One region of the Shewanella avicenniae genome, then DNA from elsewhere that is predicted to be linked to it. Evidence: predicted binding sites of a transcription regulator. Region 1 holds the regulator's gene; the other holds the start of a gene.
The links. The regulator sigma-54, encoded in region 1, starts transcription at its own class of promoters, with help from an activator protein. The targets are predictions, from matches to a motif close to GTTGGCACGNNNNTNGNNT.

Region 1 (8,790 bases):
ACGACTTTTTACGGCCCGGTTACTGACAAGGTGTGGCAAAAGGCGCAGCAGATCCGCCTGCTGATTTGTGATGTTGATGGAGTGTTTTCTGATGGCCGCATCTATATGGGCAATCAGGGTGAGGAGCTAAAAGCGTTCCATACTCGCGACGGCTTTGGTATTAAAGCGTTGCTGTCATGCAATATTCAGGTGGCGGTGATCACCGGTAGAAAATCACAAATCGTTGAACGGCGCATGACATCCCTCGGTATTCAGCACATTTATCAAGGGATCGACAATAAACTGACCGCTTACCATGAATTGCTTGACGTTTATCAACTCAACCCAGAGCAGGTTGCTTACATCGGTGACGATATGGTTGACCTGCCAGTGATGCAACAAGTAGGCTTGGGCGTTTGCGTGGCGGATGGCCATCCACAGGTCAAACAACTGGCAGATTTTGTCACCAGTATTGGCGGTGGCTTTGGTGCCGTGCGAGAACTTGCAGATCTGTTGCTGCTCAGCCAAAATCTGCTCGATAGCGCCCACGGAATGAGTGTATGAACCGAGTAACTTTGGCCATCATTGCCTTCTTTGCCGCCGCCATCGTGTTGTATTGGCAGGTACAGAGCAAGCGAAATGAACAGCAACCCACGACGGTAAGCACCGTGGAGCGGCCTGACTATGTGGCTGATAATCTAAAAAGCGTCAGTTTCGATGAAAACGGTAAGGTGTCTACCCGAGTGTCTGCGACCCATATGGCGCACTTTGCCGATACCGACACCACGCTATTCGAAAAGCCGATTTACCATATCTATCCAGATAACGGTGATGCGCAGTGGAAAATGTCTGCCGACCAAGGGCAGCTCAATCGCACACAACATAAGGTTGTGCTACAAAATAATGTTATGATTGATGCCATTACGCCAAAAGATCCCATTCGATCATTAACGACAGAGTATTTAGAATTAGACGTGTCGACGATGATCATGACCTCGCCGGAGCAGGTCTTTATGTCAGGGAGTGGCTTTAACGCATCAGGTGTCGGACTTTATGCCGATTTAAATGCCCAGCAATTGAAACTGTTGAGCGACATTAAAGGTACTTATGAGAGCAAATAATATTCTTCTGGCCATCGTACTTAGCGCCTCGAGTCTGATGGCAACTGCCGCGGACATCAACTTACAACAAGAGGTAAAGATTAAGTCCGCCACTCAATTTGCTGATCTCAAAAATAAACGTGTCGTCTATGGCGGCCCAGTGTTGGTGACTCAAGGCTTGTTAACACTTAAAGCCGACGAATTGAGTGCCACCTCGCCAGAAAAAGATCAAGACCGTGTGCTGATTGCCACCGGCAAACCAGCTACTTTCACCCAAAAGCAAGAAGATGGCACGCTGACCACCGCTCGCGCCAATGAAATTCAGTTCAACATCAACCAACGCGTGTTGACCCTGATCGGTATGGCCAAGGTAGAGCAAGGCAGCAGCATGTCCTCAGCGGATAAGATCATTTACGATCTGAACAAGCAGCAGCTGCAAGCGATTGGTAGTGACCAAGAGCAAGTCACCACAGTTATCCGTCCAGATAATCTCCCTAAAGAGCCAACGCCGCCGAAAACCGAGCAGGAGCAGCCATGACCAGCGTTTTAAAAGCGACCAATCTGGCCAAGAGCTATAAAAAACGTTCGGTAGTAAAAGATGTTAGCTTACAGGTAAACACCGGACAGATCGTTGGTTTGCTCGGTCCTAACGGTGCGGGCAAAACCACCACCTTCTACATGGTGGTCGGCTTAGTACAGAGTGACCATGGCCGTATTTTTATTGATCAAGATGATCTGACCTTAGATCCAATGCACCTGCGGGCGCGTAAAGGGATTGGTTATCTGCCGCAAGAGGCGAGTATTTTTCGCAAACTCTCAGTGCGCGATAACATTATGGCCGTTCTTGAAGTCCGCAAAGGATTAAGCAACGAAGAACGCGAAGCCATTCTTGAACAGCTGCTCGAAGAGTTTCATATCACCCACATCCGTGACAGCTTGGGGATGGCGTTATCGGGTGGAGAACGGCGCCGCGTTGAGATAGCACGCGCGTTAGCGGCTGATCCAAAATTCATTTTATTGGACGAACCTTTTGCGGGCGTAGATCCAATTTCTGTTATCGATATCAAGAAAATCATCGAACAACTCAAGTCTCGAGGACTGGGTGTCTTGATTACCGATCATAACGTGCGCGAAACTCTGGATGTGTGCGAACACGCCTACATCGTCAGCCATGGGCAGCTGATTGCAGAAGGCACACCCGCCGAGATCCTCGACAACCAACAGGTGCGAGCAGTGTACTTAGGGGAACAATTCAGGCTATAGTACGGTGGTGGGGACAAATAAATTTCATAAAACTACCAACTCTTTGTGGTTGTTTTAATACATAATTTTTGGGGATTAGCAGTCAACAATGAAAGCGTCACTTCAGCTTAAGCTGGGTCAACAATTAACTATGACACCGCAACTGCAGCAGGCAATTCGTCTACTGCAATTGTCGTCGCTTGAGCTGCAGCAGGAAATTCAACAAGCACTCGATTCCAACCCGATGTTGGAGATTAATGACGATGTTGATGTTGATAACAATGACGCGGGGCTTGAAGCGGATAACCGCGAACGTGACAGTGAACAAGAGCTGTCAGAGTCGATAGAAGACAGTTCGTCCGTTGAAACCAGTGATGCGCTTAATAGCCAAGAGCTCCCTGAAGAACTGCCAATGGACACCACTTGGGACGAGGTTTTCACCGCTGCGCCCAACACGTCATCTGGCGTCGTCCGTGACGATGACATGCCGTTTCAAGGTGAAACTAGCGAAGGCTTGCATGAGCATTTGGAATGGCAAAAAAACCTCACACCATTTTCAGAAACCGATGAAGCAATTGCTACCGCGATTATTGAAGCCATTGACGAGCGTGGCTATTTAACCCAATCAGCTGAAGAAATTATTGAAGCGCTGGGCTTAGATGATATCGAAGTGGATGAAGTTGAAGCCGTGCTGAAGCGCATTCAACACTTTGATCCCGTGGGAGTTGCCGCGCGCGATTTACGCGAATGTTTGCTGATCCAATTATCACAATTCAGTGACGACGTACCGCATTTGGCCAATGCCAAAATGCTCATCGATGAGTACCTCGATCTGATCGCCGCCAAAGATTACCGCACCTTGATGCGCAAAACGCGCCTTAAGGAAGAAGAGTTACGTGACGCAATCGTTCTCATCCAAACGTTAAATCCTCGCCCAGGATTAACCATCCAAGAGTCTGAAGATGAATATGTCATTCCAGACGTGACGGTATGGAAGAAAAACGGGCGCTGGGTGGTTGAACTCAACCCAGATTGCATGCCAAAAATCAGCATCAATCAGCAGTATGCCACGATGGCACGTAGCGTGCGCAGCCAGTCAGATAGCCAATTTATTCGTGGTCATCTGCAAGAAGCTAAATGGTTTATCAAGAGTTTGGAAAGCCGTAACGACACCCTGCTTAAAGTCGCTAATTGCATCGTTCAATTTCAGCAAGGCTTCTTCGAATATGGTGAAGAAGCGATGAAACCTATGGTGCTCAACGATATTGCCGAAGCGGTAGAAATGCATGAATCGACCATTTCGCGGGTCACCACCCAGAAATACATGCACACCCCTCGCGGCATTTTTGAACTAAAATATTTCTTCTCTAGCCATGTAGGTACTGACGATGGCGGCGAGTGTTCTTCAACAGCCATTCGTGCTTTCATCAAAAAGCTGGTTGCCGCGGAGAACCCTAAAAAGCCGTTAAGCGACAGTAAAATGGCGCAATTGCTTGCCGAACAAGGCATTAATGTCGCGAGACGAACAATCGCTAAGTATCGGGAAGCAATGCTAATTCCGCCGTCAAATCAGCGGAAGAGCCTTTAAAAGCCCGACAATCGGAGGAGTCAACGATGCAAATTAATCTTGCAGGAAAACAACTTGAGATCACCGATTCTTTACGTAGCTACGTTGAGAGCAAATTTGCAAAGCTTGAACGCCATTTCGAACAGATCAATAATGTCCACATTGTCCTCGCTGTTGAAAAAGCACTACAGATAGCAGAAGCCAAGCTGCACCTTTCCGGCGGCGAAGTATTTGCAACCTCTCAACACGACGACATGTACGCCGCCATTGACATCCTCATTGATAAATTGGATCGTCAGGTCATTAAACACAAAGAAAAGCTGACAAAACACTAACGATGGAACTTAGGACCATCCTGCGGCCGGAGTGTACCACCTGTGCGACTCCGGGCAGTAAGAAAAAGGTACTGGAGCTCATCAGCGATCTCGCAGCAGCCCAGTATCCCGACCTATCCTCTCAAGCCATTTTTGAAAGTCTTTTGGCTCGCGAGCGTATGGGCAGTACAGGAATCGGTAACGGTATTGCGATCCCGCATGGTCGTTTGCCGGATATTGACACGCCCGTTGCGGTATTAATCAAGTGTGAAGAGGCCATTCCTTTTGACGCGATTGATAATCAACCGGTGGATATTTTGTTCGCACTTATTGTGCCAGCAGATCAATGTCAGCAACACCTGAGCACGCTCTCCGCCATGGCGGAAAAGCTAAGCGATAAACAAGTGCTCAAGCAGCTTCGTAAGGCTGAGAACGAGCAAGAACTTTATCAGGTAATCACCGCATGAAGTTGGCCATAGTCTCCGGTCGTTCAGGTTCAGGAAAATCTGTAGCCCTGCGCGTATTAGAGGATATGGGCTATTACTGTGTTGACAACTTGCCATTACAGATGATTGGCGATCTGCTAGTAAATCTGCGAGGCAGCAATGAGTTCGTCGCTATCAGTGTTGACGTGCGCAACTTACCCAACCAAGATAAGTTACTTGAAAGTCAGCTTGCGAAACTCCCCGAAGGCACAGAGGTCATCAGTTTTTTCCTCAATGCATCCGACAAAGTATTAATCAAGCGCTATAGTGAAACCCGCCGTTTACATCCGCTCTCCAAGCGTCATAAATCGTTAAAAGAGGCGATTGAAGAGGAAGGTGAACTGCTAGAGCCTATCTCGCAGTTGATGGATCATTATCTTGATACCTCAACTTCCAACATCTATGAATTAAGCGACACTGTGCGTGAAATTCTGCTGGGCACCTCTACCAAAGAACTGGTAATTAACTTTGAGTCGTTTGGGTTTAAACATGGGGTGCCAACCGAAGCTGATTTTGTGTTTGATGTCAGGTTCCTACCGAACCCGCACTGGGAAGTCAGTCTTAGGCCATACACTGGCTTAGATGAACCGGTGCAGGAGTTTTTGTCACGCCAACCGCTAGTCAATAAGCTCATCTGGCAGATTGAAAACCTGTTTGAGACTTGGTTGCCGCATCTTGAACGCAATAACCGCAGTTATCTCACCATCGCTATTGGTTGTACTGGTGGGCAACATCGTTCAGTGTATGTAGCAGATCAACTTGCTAAACGCTTTAGCAGTAGCAAACATCGCGTGCAAGCGAAGCATCGGGAGTTACAAAGTGGCAAAAGTTGAACGCGAGATCGAAATCATCAACAAGCTCGGGCTTCATGCGCGCGCAGCAACTAAGCTTGCAGTACTCGCCAACGCATTTGACGCCAATGTCACGATCATTCAGGGCAGTAAAAAGGCGTCAGCTGGCAGCGTATTGGGGCTATTGATGTTAGAAACAGGTATGGGTAAAACCATCACTCTCAGCGCTGAAGGCCCAGAAGCGGAACAAGCATTAGACGCAATCTGTCAGCTGATCAACGCTAGGTTTGATGAAGCGAGTTAAACAGAAGCTACCAGTCTCTGCTATCTAAAGATTACCAATAAAAAAGCGCTCAACGAGCGCTTTTTTTATCGCATCACTTACTGCGGCAATGGTGTAAGGATAATCTCTACCCGGCGGTTTTGTGCCCGTCCCTGCGCAGTATCATTTGAGGCGATAGGTTGACTCTCACCCGCGCCTTGGGTCACAACACGTTGTCCTGCAACACCTTTGGTAATCAAATAGCTACCTACTGTTGATGCTCTTACCTGCGACAGACGCAGGTTGTAAGAATCGCTGCCTGAGCTATCAGTATGGCCAATCACGTTGAGTTGGGTTTTGCTGTATTCGTTAACCACCAGCACTACGCCATCCAACACCGATTGTGCGCGCTCACTCAGGGTCGAGCTGTCAACCCCGAAAGTTAACTCGTTAGGCATGTTCAGCACGATAGTGTCGCCGGTACGGGTGACACTCACACCGGTAGCATCCAGTTGCTGACGCAATTTAGCTTCTTGAACATCCATGTAATAGCCAATACCACCACCCACGGCAGCACCCGACGCAGCACCAATCAACGCACCTTTACCGCGATCATGCTTACTGGAAGTTGCCACACCAACGACGGCACCAGCAACTGCGCCAATAATCGCACCTGTAGATGCTTTAGCGGTTTGTTCCTCTTTGGTATAGGGATTTACCGTGGTGCAACCAGCGGCCAATGCGGTCACCACAAAAGTGGCTAATAGTTTTTTGGAAATGTGCATCACATCGCCTCCTTGTGAATTTGATATTCGTACTGAATTGGCTCTAAGTATATCTTGAGCAGCTTAAGTCACAACCGTTCAATAACCATAGCGTTCCGTTTTTAACGCCAATTCAGTGGCTATTCAGCTAATTTTCCCTTTTAATTCTCACTGAATTCTTTCTCTCTGTGCTTGCACAGCAAAAGCGCCTTAATTGCACCAAATTAGTGCAGCATGCACATCCTTGGATCTTTAGCTTTTTCTCGCAATCACAATCCAATTTTATTAGGTATTGTTTTTATTGAAAAATTTTAACTATGAAAAATTGGCACAGTTCTTACATATAACTAAAGTAGTAGGCCACTACGACAAGGAGTAAAGAATGAAACAGATTTTCGGATTCTTGAATAGCTGTCGGCAATGTTGGGAACAACTGCAACATTTGGGCATTAGCCAGTGGGATGTAGAGTAAAGATTAACGATTGCTGATTTAACTTTCAGGGTCAATAACAAAGGGAGAACAACATGATTGATGTAAACATCAAAACCAGAGCATTGAACGATCTCTCCCACGGTAAGCTGCATTTTGACGTTGCCCGTCAGTATGGTGTACCGACAAAAACATTATTCGCTTGGTCTGTAGAAGCTGAAGCAGACATCAAGCAAAAAGGCTTTGCAGCATTGGTGTCATCGTTTCGACGTTTGATGTCAGTGTAAACGATTTAGGCAGGATTGGACCGAACCTTGTGTTATCGCCCCCAACGATAGAAAAAAGTGTGCTCCCCAAATTCGCGCTTTTCTAGGTTTAATTCTGTCATTTTTATTCAAGGTCGTCGGCGGAATGTTAGCGACCAAGGTAAACAAGCTTGAGAACGTTTACCGCAATAGTTTCGACTTGGGTGGGCTGAACACCTTGTTATCGCCCCCAACGATAGAAAATGTGCCCAATAATAAAATAATGCGCTAATTCTAAGTTCACTTAAGTCGTTTTTTATTCAGGAAGAAATTCAGCTAGAGGATACTAGCGAGATCATAAGGACGAAGGGAAGGAAAAGCAGCAGATCACATGCTAGGCAAAGATTAACAATAATAGTGATCTGCTGAAGTTTCGACAGAGGTGGGCAAAGTCATTTAAATCGCCCCCACGATAAAAATGAGCCCGACAACAATAATAAATCGATACATTTGTTTGTCCATCTCTGTCATTTTATTCTGGCGTAATTACGCAGATTATGTGAACTTCTTCAAACCGACATAGACAAAATGTCTCACTTCAATTGGCGAGATTCCCTACTGATTTTCCAAGCTCGAGTCATCTCACGCTTTCCTAGTGCACCTGGATGTGGCTTGACCATAAACCCAGCCGCTTTCAAATTACGTTTGAATTGCCCGTTAGCACAATACGACACCAACATGCCATTAGGTTTAAGTAACTCAAAACACTTTTGCATATTGTCTGGACACCACACATCCGGCTGCTTATTGGGTGCAAACGCATCAAAGTAGATGAGGTCAAATGTGTGAGCCGCTGCGTTAAACTGCTCTAAGGTGGTCATGGTCTTTTCAATGGTGAACTGCGGCGATAATACTTCAGGATGATGCCATTCAGCATGGTGAATCGCGGCAAACAGCTCACCAAAGCGCTCCGGCAGCAGTGCGGTGTAATTCAGTTGCTGGATGATAAAGTCAGCAATTGGATAAGGCTCCAATGATTGGTAATAGACTTGCGGTAGCGAATTGGCCGGTTGGTTTTGCGCCAACTCAGTAACCCGTCCCAAGGTCATTAACGCGTTTAAGCCGGTGCCAAAACCTATTTCAAGAATATTGAGCTGCCCAGTCACTTGAGCGAATTCCACATCAAACCCAGAGTCAATAAATACGTGTTGCGCTTCGGCCATCGCGCCTCGACTGGAATGATATGTTTCGTTTAATTCGGCATTAAAAAGTGTATGGGAGCCATCTTCCGTTACTTGCAACGAAACCCTGTCCATGATGTACAACTGTCCATTTTACGAAGAATTTGATCCGGTAGTACCGCCATCCGCGGCCTAACCTGTTAGCAGGCTAACTATTTTGCGCCTAGCAACAGATCTCAGCAAGAGTGAGTTGGTCATTATGGCGATTAGAAAGAGGGAATGATGAACAAGGAGGGCTGACCACTAACGCTGAAGTCCTTGTGGCATCCGTCAGTGCGACTCCCCAACGATGAAACATCAACAAATGAAAAGAGATATAAACCGCCGCGCATAACGGTTTATGCGCAAACCGATCGGGATGCGTCAGTTA
Region 2 (8,790 bases), 700 kb from region 1:
TCGCTTGTGGGCCTTTGGCGCCAGCTTCTACCGTAAACGATACTTTTTGACCATCAGTTAAGGTTTTAAAACCTTCTGAAATGATAGACTTAAAGTGAACAAATAGGTCGGCGCCACCGTTGTCAGGTGAGATAAAACCAAAGCCTTTTGATTCGTTAAACCATTTTACTGAACCAGTCATTTTTGTAGACATATATACCTCGTTAATTATTAAAGAGTCGAAAACTGAGGCTATAAAATGGAATATAAAGAAAAAGTGACTGCCGGAGTTGAATAACGAAATATATCGAAAGAAAACTATAAGAAGACTTGGACTAAATTTTTCATCAATAGCTCATGTTTTTGAGCTGAGTGCACTATACAGTGTTTGGTAGAAATAGATAGCACTATTTACGTAATTAAAATAATTCGATTCAAATAATTTTTAATTTAGCGTCATTTTAAGATGTTATGCGTGGTGTGTATGGCCGTGTGTGAACTCACATGTCTCCATGGGTGACTGCTATTGCTGGGCTAGATAAACTTGAATCTGAGCGTCATCGCCCATACTCAGATAAGTAGGCCGCAATTTGAAAAGTCACCTAGTGTGATTGATAAATCCCACCATTCAGGAGATCCGTATGTCGAGTCAGTTTCACTTTTATCAGCCCAAGCAAGATCATGGCTTGCTGCATAATCCGCTGAAGTCGATTATTGCGCCGCGGCCGATTGGGTGGATTTCTAGTTGTAATGCAGCCGGTGTGGCGAACCTTGCACCTTATAGTTTTTTCAACGTGTTTGCCGATTCGCCGCCGATCATTGGCTTTTGCAGCTCGGGTTGGAAAGACAGTGTGGCCAATATTGAGCAGACGGGGGAGTTTTGCTGGAATCTGGCCACTAAGCCATTGGCACAGCAGATGAATATTAGCTGTGCAGATGTGGCGAATACGGTGGATGAGTTTGAGTTAGCGGGGCTTGCAAAAGCGCCGTCGCAGTTGGTTAACGTACCGCGGGTGGCCGCGAGTCCTGCATCGTTTGAGTGTAAGCTGACCCAGTTGATTCGGTTGGAAACTGCCGATAAGCAACTTATGGATAACTGGTTGGTACTCGGTGAGGTGGTGGGCGTGCATATTGATAAAACCTTTATCAAAGATGGCGTGTATCAAACTATTGCTGCAGAACCGATATTGCGTGCCGGTGGGCCGACCAGCTATTTTGGTGTGAGCGCCGAGACTGAGTTTCACATGACGCGGCCATCGATACGTGATATCGCACCTTAGGAGAAAGTTATGGCATCGGGTTGGGCACAAGATGGTGCCGATTTGCAGCAGATAGAAAGCACGGTGGAAGATGGTGTGAGCCGTGTACGGCAGGCGATCCCCAAAGGTGAAAGCCTGCGTGAATGCGAAGAGTGTGGCGAGCCTATTCCTGAAGCGCGGCGGCAGGCGATGGCGGGTGTGCGCTTGTGTCTCAATTGCCAAGCGGAACAAGACAAACATGCGGCGCGTTTTGCGGGTTACAATCGCCGCGGCTCTAAAGACAGTCAGTTACGCTAATCTTATTGATGGTGAGCCTTGGTTATTTGTGGGCTTATGCTGTTTTCACTGAATGTAAAAGGCCAGCACGTGGCTGACCTCTCGAATAAAGTACACGTTAATTAACGCTCACTTCTCCGGCGATATCGCGATAACTCACCTCGCCTGAGCCTGACTCGGTAATATTGAGCGCGTTGGCATGGGTAACACTGATGCCACCTGAGCCATCATGAATGGTCACTTTGCCGGCCACTTGGCTGACCTCAATCGAACCGGAACCATCATCAATCTTCACATCGCCAGCGCAGTCGCGAATGGTGATACTGCCGGAGCCATCTTCGAGTGCGATATTGCCGCTGATATTGCGCAACTCAATGCTGCCGGAACCATCGAGGATAACTAAGTTATTGCCGCCATCGATGTGCAAACTGCCAGAGCCGTCATCAATCTTCATATCGCTGTGCATGTTCTTGATGGCGATGGCGCCAGAGCCATCGTCTACAGAGAGGGTCATTTCAGCCGGTACGGTCAGTACTACATCTATGTAAGGCGATTTGCCCCAGCTAACATTGCCATTAAACTGCGCGACGAAATGTGCCTTACCCTGTTCGAGCTGCAAGCTTAATTCCGGTTCTGCATCTGTGCTGCGATAGATGTCTGCTTCAACCTGAATCTCTTTTTGCCCTTCCACGCCGATAATTCGCAGGTCGCCTGCGCCCGTTTCAGCATGCAGTGCCTTAATTTGGCTGGCATCTAACACCAAGCTGCGGTGTTCGTGTTCAAGGGCGTGTGCGTTAAAGCCCCAACCTGCCATCAGTAATGCTGCGCCAGAGAGCGCCAGTAATGTGTTGTTGTGCATTGTGTTGATCCTTTATTAGCTGAGCGCACCCAGCGATTCCTAAAAACTTACTCATCACATAGCGAATAGCATGCCAAAAAATTACATCAATTATATCAATGTGTTGTGGTTTTAGTGTGTTACGATGACTCAAGCAGTTAGTGAATTCCACCCAATGTTGGTCAATTTAGCATTTGTCACAGTGCAGATTAATTAATCAACTTAGTCGAATAGTGGCGCTTGTTAGCGTTGCAGCGACTAAACTAATCAAGATAATGTGGGGAATAGCGAAATCGCTAATGCAGAATCGCAGAACACGGATGTAGCGAGGGGTTAAGCATGCAACAACGGCTGGATAAAAATCCGGATCTTTTACATCAGCATTGGTGGCGTGGCACGCTCACCTACATTTTAGCGCTGGTCATTATCGCCCTACTTGCATTGTTATCTCATTATTTGGTGCAGAGCATTGTCGATCAGCAAGAATCGACGGCTCGAGTGGTGAATATTGCCGGGCGGCAGCGAATGTTGTCGCAGCGGATCACCCTGTTTGCCAGTGAACTGCGTCAAACCCGAACTGAAGAATTACACGGTGCTGAGCTGGCTTCCTACTATGATGCGATAAGTACCATGAGTACGATGCATTACGCCTTAATGAACGGTGCCAGTTCGCTCAATATCCCCACGCCAAGCTCTAATGCAATTAAAGCGATGTTTAACCAGCCCCCGACGAATCTGCATCAAAAGGTGACGGAATTTCTCGTCTTAGCTGAGCGAGTCGTAGATGCTTCATTGGACATGTCGCAACGAAACGAAGCATATAAGCAGCTTCGGCAAGCGGCGCGGGCCGAAATGCTACAGTCGCTTGATGCAGTCGTGTTGCAGTTTCAACGAGAAAGTGAAGCGGCAATTTCGCAGTTGCAACGTTATAACCGTCTTTCACTCGGCGGTATGTTGCTGACCCTGTTAATCGAGGCCTTGTTTATCTTTCGTCCGCTGCTGTTGTCACTCTATCGTCGTGAGCAGGAATATCACGCATTGCTGGCGGATATGGATGAGGAGATTGCTGAGCAGATCCAGTTCCAAACCTTCAATGATCCGCTAACTCATCTACCCAATCGGTTGTCTATACTCGAAAAAATCCAATCTTACATAGAGTTAGCTCAGCATAATCATTCTCAAGTCATTGTGATTTACATCGGCGTTGACCGTTTCAAAGACATTAACGATAGCCTTGGGCATGATCAGGGCGATCTGTTTTTAGTGGATTTGGGGGAACGTTTGGCAAACGTCGCGGAGTCTAATCGTGGCACTGTGGCGCGGATGGCGAGCGATGAATTTGCCATTGTGCTTGAACAAGATGACGAGAAACTGGAGTTAGTGCAGTTGATGCATCAGTTATCAAAATCGATTTCGCAGCCATATGAGCATAATGAACGTGTTTTGCAGGTAACCGCTTCGCTCGGGTTAGCGGTTTACGCCAATGATGGTGAAGACGCCAATACGCTAGTGATGCATGCCAACCACGCGATGCGTATCGCCAAAGAGGATGGCGGCAGCTGTTTTCGCTTCTTCCAGCCTGCCATGACAATTAAGATGACCCGCAGAATTCAGTTAGAACATGAACTGCGTCAAGCGCTAAATGCCGAAGGTCAGTTGATGTTGTTCTATCAACCCAAAGTGTCGTTAAAAACCGGCGAGATTATTGGGGTGGAAGCGCTCATACGTTGGCGGCATCCTGAAGAGGGTATGTTGTCACCGGCGGAGTTTATTCCCATTGCCGAGGATTCAGGGCTGATTGTAGAGCTTGGCGATTGGGTGTTGGTACAAGCCATGTGGCAGCTCAGAGAGTGGCAAAAGCAAGATATCTACCTTGAAATGGCGATTAACGTGTCGGTAAAACAGCTGATGCGGCGCAATATCAGTGATCGCTTGCTGGCGTTGGCGGAGCAGATGGATATTGAACCGCGCTATGTGCAGATTGAGATTACCGAAAGCAACATCATGGACAATATGAGCCAAATTATGGGGCAATTGGTCGATATCGAGAAAAATGGCTTTGTCTTGGCGATTGATGACTTTGGCACTGGCCATTCGAGCTTGGCACGGCTGCGCGATCTGCCCTTCAAAGTGCTTAAAATTGACCGCTCATTTGTAATGAACGCGGTAACCGATGCGAAAGATCAGCAGCTAGTGGCGGCGATTGTCGATATTGGTCATTCACTCAATAAAACCGTAATCGCCGAAGGGGTCGAAACCACTGAGCAGCAAAAGTTGCTGCAAAGCTTGGGCTGTGAAGAGGGGCAAGGGTATCTCTACGCCAAACCCAATTCGGCCAAACAGCTTGCCAGCATGCTGCAACAACGCAAAATTGCCCTCGAGCCCCGTTAGTCCATTCGGCGTAGTATTCGCGTATTTCATCGCAAGCAGATCAACAAAAAGCGCACTCAAGGTGCGCTTTTGTCGGTGTTGGTTTCGCCCATCGGGCGGCTTACCAGATTTTTACCCGTTGTTCAGGTGCGATATACAGCTTGTCGCCTGGCTTAACATCAAAGGCTTGATACCAAGCATCCAAGTTACGCACGGTCAGCGCACGGTACATGCCCGGTGCATGGCCGTCGGTGGCAATACGTTGGCGCAGCGCTGCATCACGCATCTTGGTCGCCCATGTTTGCGCAAAGCCGATAAAGAAGCGTTGATCGCCGGTGTAGCCATCAATCACTGGGGCTGGTTTACCATTGAGTGAAGCATGGTAAGCATCCAGTGCGGCGGCAAGCCCTGCTACGTCAGCAATGTTTTCACCCAAGGTCAGCTTGCCGTTCACGTGCAGATCTGGGAAAGGTGCATAGGTATCAAACTGGGCTGCCAGCGCTTCGCCTTGCTCTGCAAAACGGGCAAAGTCAGCTTTGGTCCACCAGTTACGCATTGCGCCGGTTGAGTCAAAGGCTGCACCGTTGTTATCAAAGCTATGGCTGATTTCATGGCCGATTACCGCACCAATCGCGCCATAGTTGTAGGCATCTTCTGCGCTGGCATCAAAGAACGGCGCTTGCAGAATCCCAGCTGGAAAGTTCAGCGCGTTTTGTACTGGCAGGTTCACCGCGTTCACAATCTGCGGGATCATCCACCATTCGCGTTTATCTTGTGGCTTACCAATTTTGGCTAACTGTTGGGTGTAGCGATATTGCTCACCGGCAACCGCATTGGCGTAGGCATTGCTGGCGGTGACGGAATAGCTGCTGTAGTCCGGCCATTTATCTGGGTAGCCAACGCCCACTACGAGCGTGTTTACTTTGGCCAAAGCTTCTTTTTGGGTACTTGGCGCCATCCAATCCAACGCGGCAACACGGTTGTAGAAGGCATGGATAATGTTATCCACCATGTGGCTCACTTTGGCTTTGGCTGCCGCAGGGAAGTAGCGCTCAACATAATCTTGGCCGACAGCATCGCCTAAGTAGGCATCTAAGGCACTGAGCGCGCGTTTATCGCGGCTGCGTTGTTGTGGTGTGCCTGACAGTGTGGTGCCGTAAAAATCAAAGTGTGCTTGGTCTAGCGCTGTTGGCAGCACATCGGTGTGGCTATTGATTTGGTGGAACACTAACCAATCTTGCCACGCTTGCAATGGCTCGCTGGCCACCAGTTTTGATAACGCCGGAATGGCACCTGCGTGGTAGGCGTCAAAGCGGTTTTGCTGACCTAACTTAGCGGCACTAAAGAAGGCGTTCCAGTCAATGCCGGGGGCTTTTTTGTCAAAATCAGCACGACTCCACACCACTGAGGCTTTGGTGAAGTCTTCGCTGTCTTCACGGCTCACGTGTGCGCGGGCAATTTTGTTTTCAAGGGCGAAGATGCGATCCGCTTTGGCGGCGGCATCATCGACACCCGCAAGGGTGAGCAACTGTTTGATGTAGGCATGGTATTGCTGGCGCAGTTGCACCATTTTCGGGTCATCAGACAGATAGTATTGGCGTTCAGGTAAGCCCAAACCGCCTTGCAGAATGTAAGGTAACACTTCCCCTGGGGTGGCTAGACCTTGGGTGACAAACAGGCCGAACAGGTTTTCAGTGGCGTAGTGGGTGGCGTTGAGCGGATCGACGTCAGCGCGCAGGTTGGCACCCAAAACGCCTGACAGTTGCTGCACATTGCTGATGGCGGCATAGCGGGCAAAGTCTGCGGCCAGCGGTTGCATACCGGCGGCATCAATCGCTTTAGTGTTGACGTAGGCCTGGTAAAAATCGGCAATCTTGGTTTGGTTGCTGCCAGCAGGATGCTTGCTATTAACCAATTCGTTAATCAATTCCGCTTTATGTTTTTCGGTGCTGTTAAAGGCCACCAAAAATGCGCCAGTGCTTGAACGGTCTGCGGGGATCTCGGTGTTGCGCTGCCAGTGACCGTTGGCGAAGTTATAAAAATCATCGCCCGGTTTTACTTGGGTATCCATCGCTGCGAGGTTGATCCCCGCCTGTGCTACTGCGGCATTGGCAGTTTGGTTGGCCATTGCGGCAGGCATAGTGGCGCTAATACCACCAATGAATAGGGTGCTCACCGCAGCGGCGGTCAAAAGTCGCTTAAACATGAGAAGCTCTTATGCAGTTAATAAAATGATGCTGGCAGTGTACTCGAACTGGTACGGGAGGTGAGTAACTGTATCGCAGAATAAGTTGTGATCGAATGTTACCCGTGCAGCTTTATGGGGTGTCTACTGGCGCCGCAGTGCTTTCTGTGGCGGCGGTGATCTCCGGCAATAGGCGGAATGAGATCACGTACAACTGTTGCTGATCGGGGTAGATGCGTCTAATCAAGCCTTGCAGTTGTTCTAACGCTAACCCTTCCTGCTCAGCGTGTTGTTGATTGATATCTTCAATGAATAACGGCTCTACCGCGAGGATCTCAATATCGGCAATCCGTTGATGAGTTTCCAGCGTGTAGGCGGTCACTCGGCTGCCGGGACGGTAGTGACTCTCGGCGTAATTGCGAATTGTAATATGCTTGTCACCCGCGATAATCTTCGGCGCTAACCATTCAAAAAAGGTAATAGTTTCAGGGTAATCAGCCATAAACTCAGCCAGACAAATGCTAAACGGAGTACCGTTATACAACAGCTATTTGGCGATGGCGTAATTAAATTTTGTCAATTGTGGCATATGCGGCAAATCGGTGGATTCGCCGCGCTGCCTATTGGCGCGGGCGATTATTGGTTTTTGGAGTAAAAAACTGACAGGCAACGCGAGTGGCTTGGGTTGGCATTTCCCAAGCGCCACAAAGATCTTTGCTGTTATCTTTGGTTCGAGTGAAATGACGACATTTACCGCAGCGTTGCATGGCTTACTCCGTTTTCAATAGACTGATCGAGGTGACTTTAAGATGGTGCATGTATTCTCTTAAAATCAGCAGTTTGGCATAAAACTCAGGGCTGACATCTGGCTCCGACGGCAAGGGTGGCCGCCCTTGAGAAATCTCAGCATAGTAGCCAAATAAGCGCTCCATCTCCTGCCGAGGTAACTGCATCACTGAGCCTTGTTGTACGCCTGCGAGTTGTGCAATCTGGCGCAGATAGGCGGTAGGGCTAACCAGTTGGCTGATGGGACCAATGGTGGGAATTGCCCGTTCAATCTCATCTTCAATGTAATTGATGGCGTATTCCAAATCGTCTGGGGTGGGTGGCGTGTGTTTAAAAAAGCGCTGCGCCACTAAACGGTAGCCCACCGGCAACGAAATTAATTTATGCCCTGCGCGCAGGTAAAACAGCGTTTGTTCTGCTTCAATGGCCACGAGGGTATCAGCCTGTGGAGTGAGTTGCTGGTTGATGTCATCCAGTTGTCCAGCAAAAAAGGAGGTAACCGCTTGCATGATTGCTGCTCTCTACAAATACCTAAGGTTGGGTGGGGACAATGATCGTCCCGTAATCGCTTATATTGCCGCTATTCTGCAGCTGAATCTGTGCTGGCATCTGCATCTTCAGCTGCATCAGTGTCAAACCAGCTATCCCAGCGAGAGGCCGTGGCTGGGTGGATATCCACGCCTTGATTCAACCCAGCGATAAAATTCTCGCCTTCGGCTTCGTCTAAACCAGCTTCAGCAAAGTTTTGAATTTGAATATTGCTGAGCAGTTTAAAGGGGGATTTTTGAATCGGTTGATAGGCTTCGAGCGCTGCCGTCATTCCCTTAACCCATACTTTGAAGTAAAGCACGTTGATCGTGTTGTCGTCTTGGTTAATCGCGCCTTCTTGGCCATAACACCAAGCGTCAACGGTTTCGCTAAATTCCGCCAGCTTGGATTCCGCCTGTTGGATCGCTTGCTCTTGCGTTTCTGCTTCAAAATTTACCAATTCTTGCTGTTCTTCCTTGATCGTAATGGCGTAAGGCACCATCACTTCATCGGCTTGCAGCGTTTCAACAACCGACGCGCTGTGCGCCAAGGTAAATCCCAATAATTGG

Region 2: JYB87_RS17870 (DUF4097 family beta strand repeat-containing protein) is a predicted target of sigma-54. The motif match lies at 2,433-2,451, and genes of this name have one in related genera.

What each region holds. Positions count from the first base shown of each region.
Region 1 is NZ_CP071503.1:529,974-538,763, reverse strand. It holds gene kdsC (3-deoxy-manno-octulosonate-8-phosphatase KdsC) at 1-543, shown strand, start outside; gene lptC (LPS export ABC transporter periplasmic protein LptC) at 540-1,100, shown strand; gene lptA (lipopolysaccharide transport periplasmic protein LptA) at 1,087-1,617, shown strand; gene lptB (LPS export ABC transporter ATP-binding protein) at 1,614-2,342, shown strand; gene JYB87_RS02315 (RNA polymerase factor sigma-54) at 2,431-3,909, shown strand; gene hpf (ribosome hibernation promoting factor) at 3,936-4,223, shown strand; gene ptsN (PTS IIA-like nitrogen regulatory protein PtsN) at 4,226-4,669, shown strand; gene rapZ (RNase adapter RapZ) at 4,666-5,520, shown strand; gene JYB87_RS02295 (HPr family phosphocarrier protein) at 5,507-5,782, shown strand; gene JYB87_RS02290 (OmpA family protein) at 5,860-6,525, opposite strand; gene JYB87_RS02285 (transposase) at 7,030-7,221, shown strand; gene mnmD (tRNA (5-methylaminomethyl-2-thiouridine)(34)-methyltransferase MnmD) at 7,773-8,495, opposite strand.
Region 2 is NZ_CP071503.1:4,028,608-4,037,397, reverse strand. It holds gene JYB87_RS17885 (cold-shock protein) at 1-193, opposite strand, end outside; gene JYB87_RS17880 (flavin reductase family protein) at 621-1,259, shown strand; gene JYB87_RS17875 (DksA/TraR family C4-type zinc finger protein) at 1,269-1,535, shown strand; gene JYB87_RS17870 (DUF4097 family beta strand repeat-containing protein) at 1,633-2,373, opposite strand; gene JYB87_RS17865 (EAL domain-containing protein) at 2,692-4,743, shown strand; gene JYB87_RS17860 (M13 family metallopeptidase) at 4,844-6,928, opposite strand; gene yqfB (N(4)-acetylcytidine aminohydrolase) at 7,041-7,409, opposite strand; gene JYB87_RS17850 (hypothetical protein) at 7,528-7,674, opposite strand; gene JYB87_RS17845 (hypothetical protein) at 7,678-8,202, opposite strand; gene JYB87_RS17840 (hypothetical protein) at 8,274-8,790, opposite strand, start outside.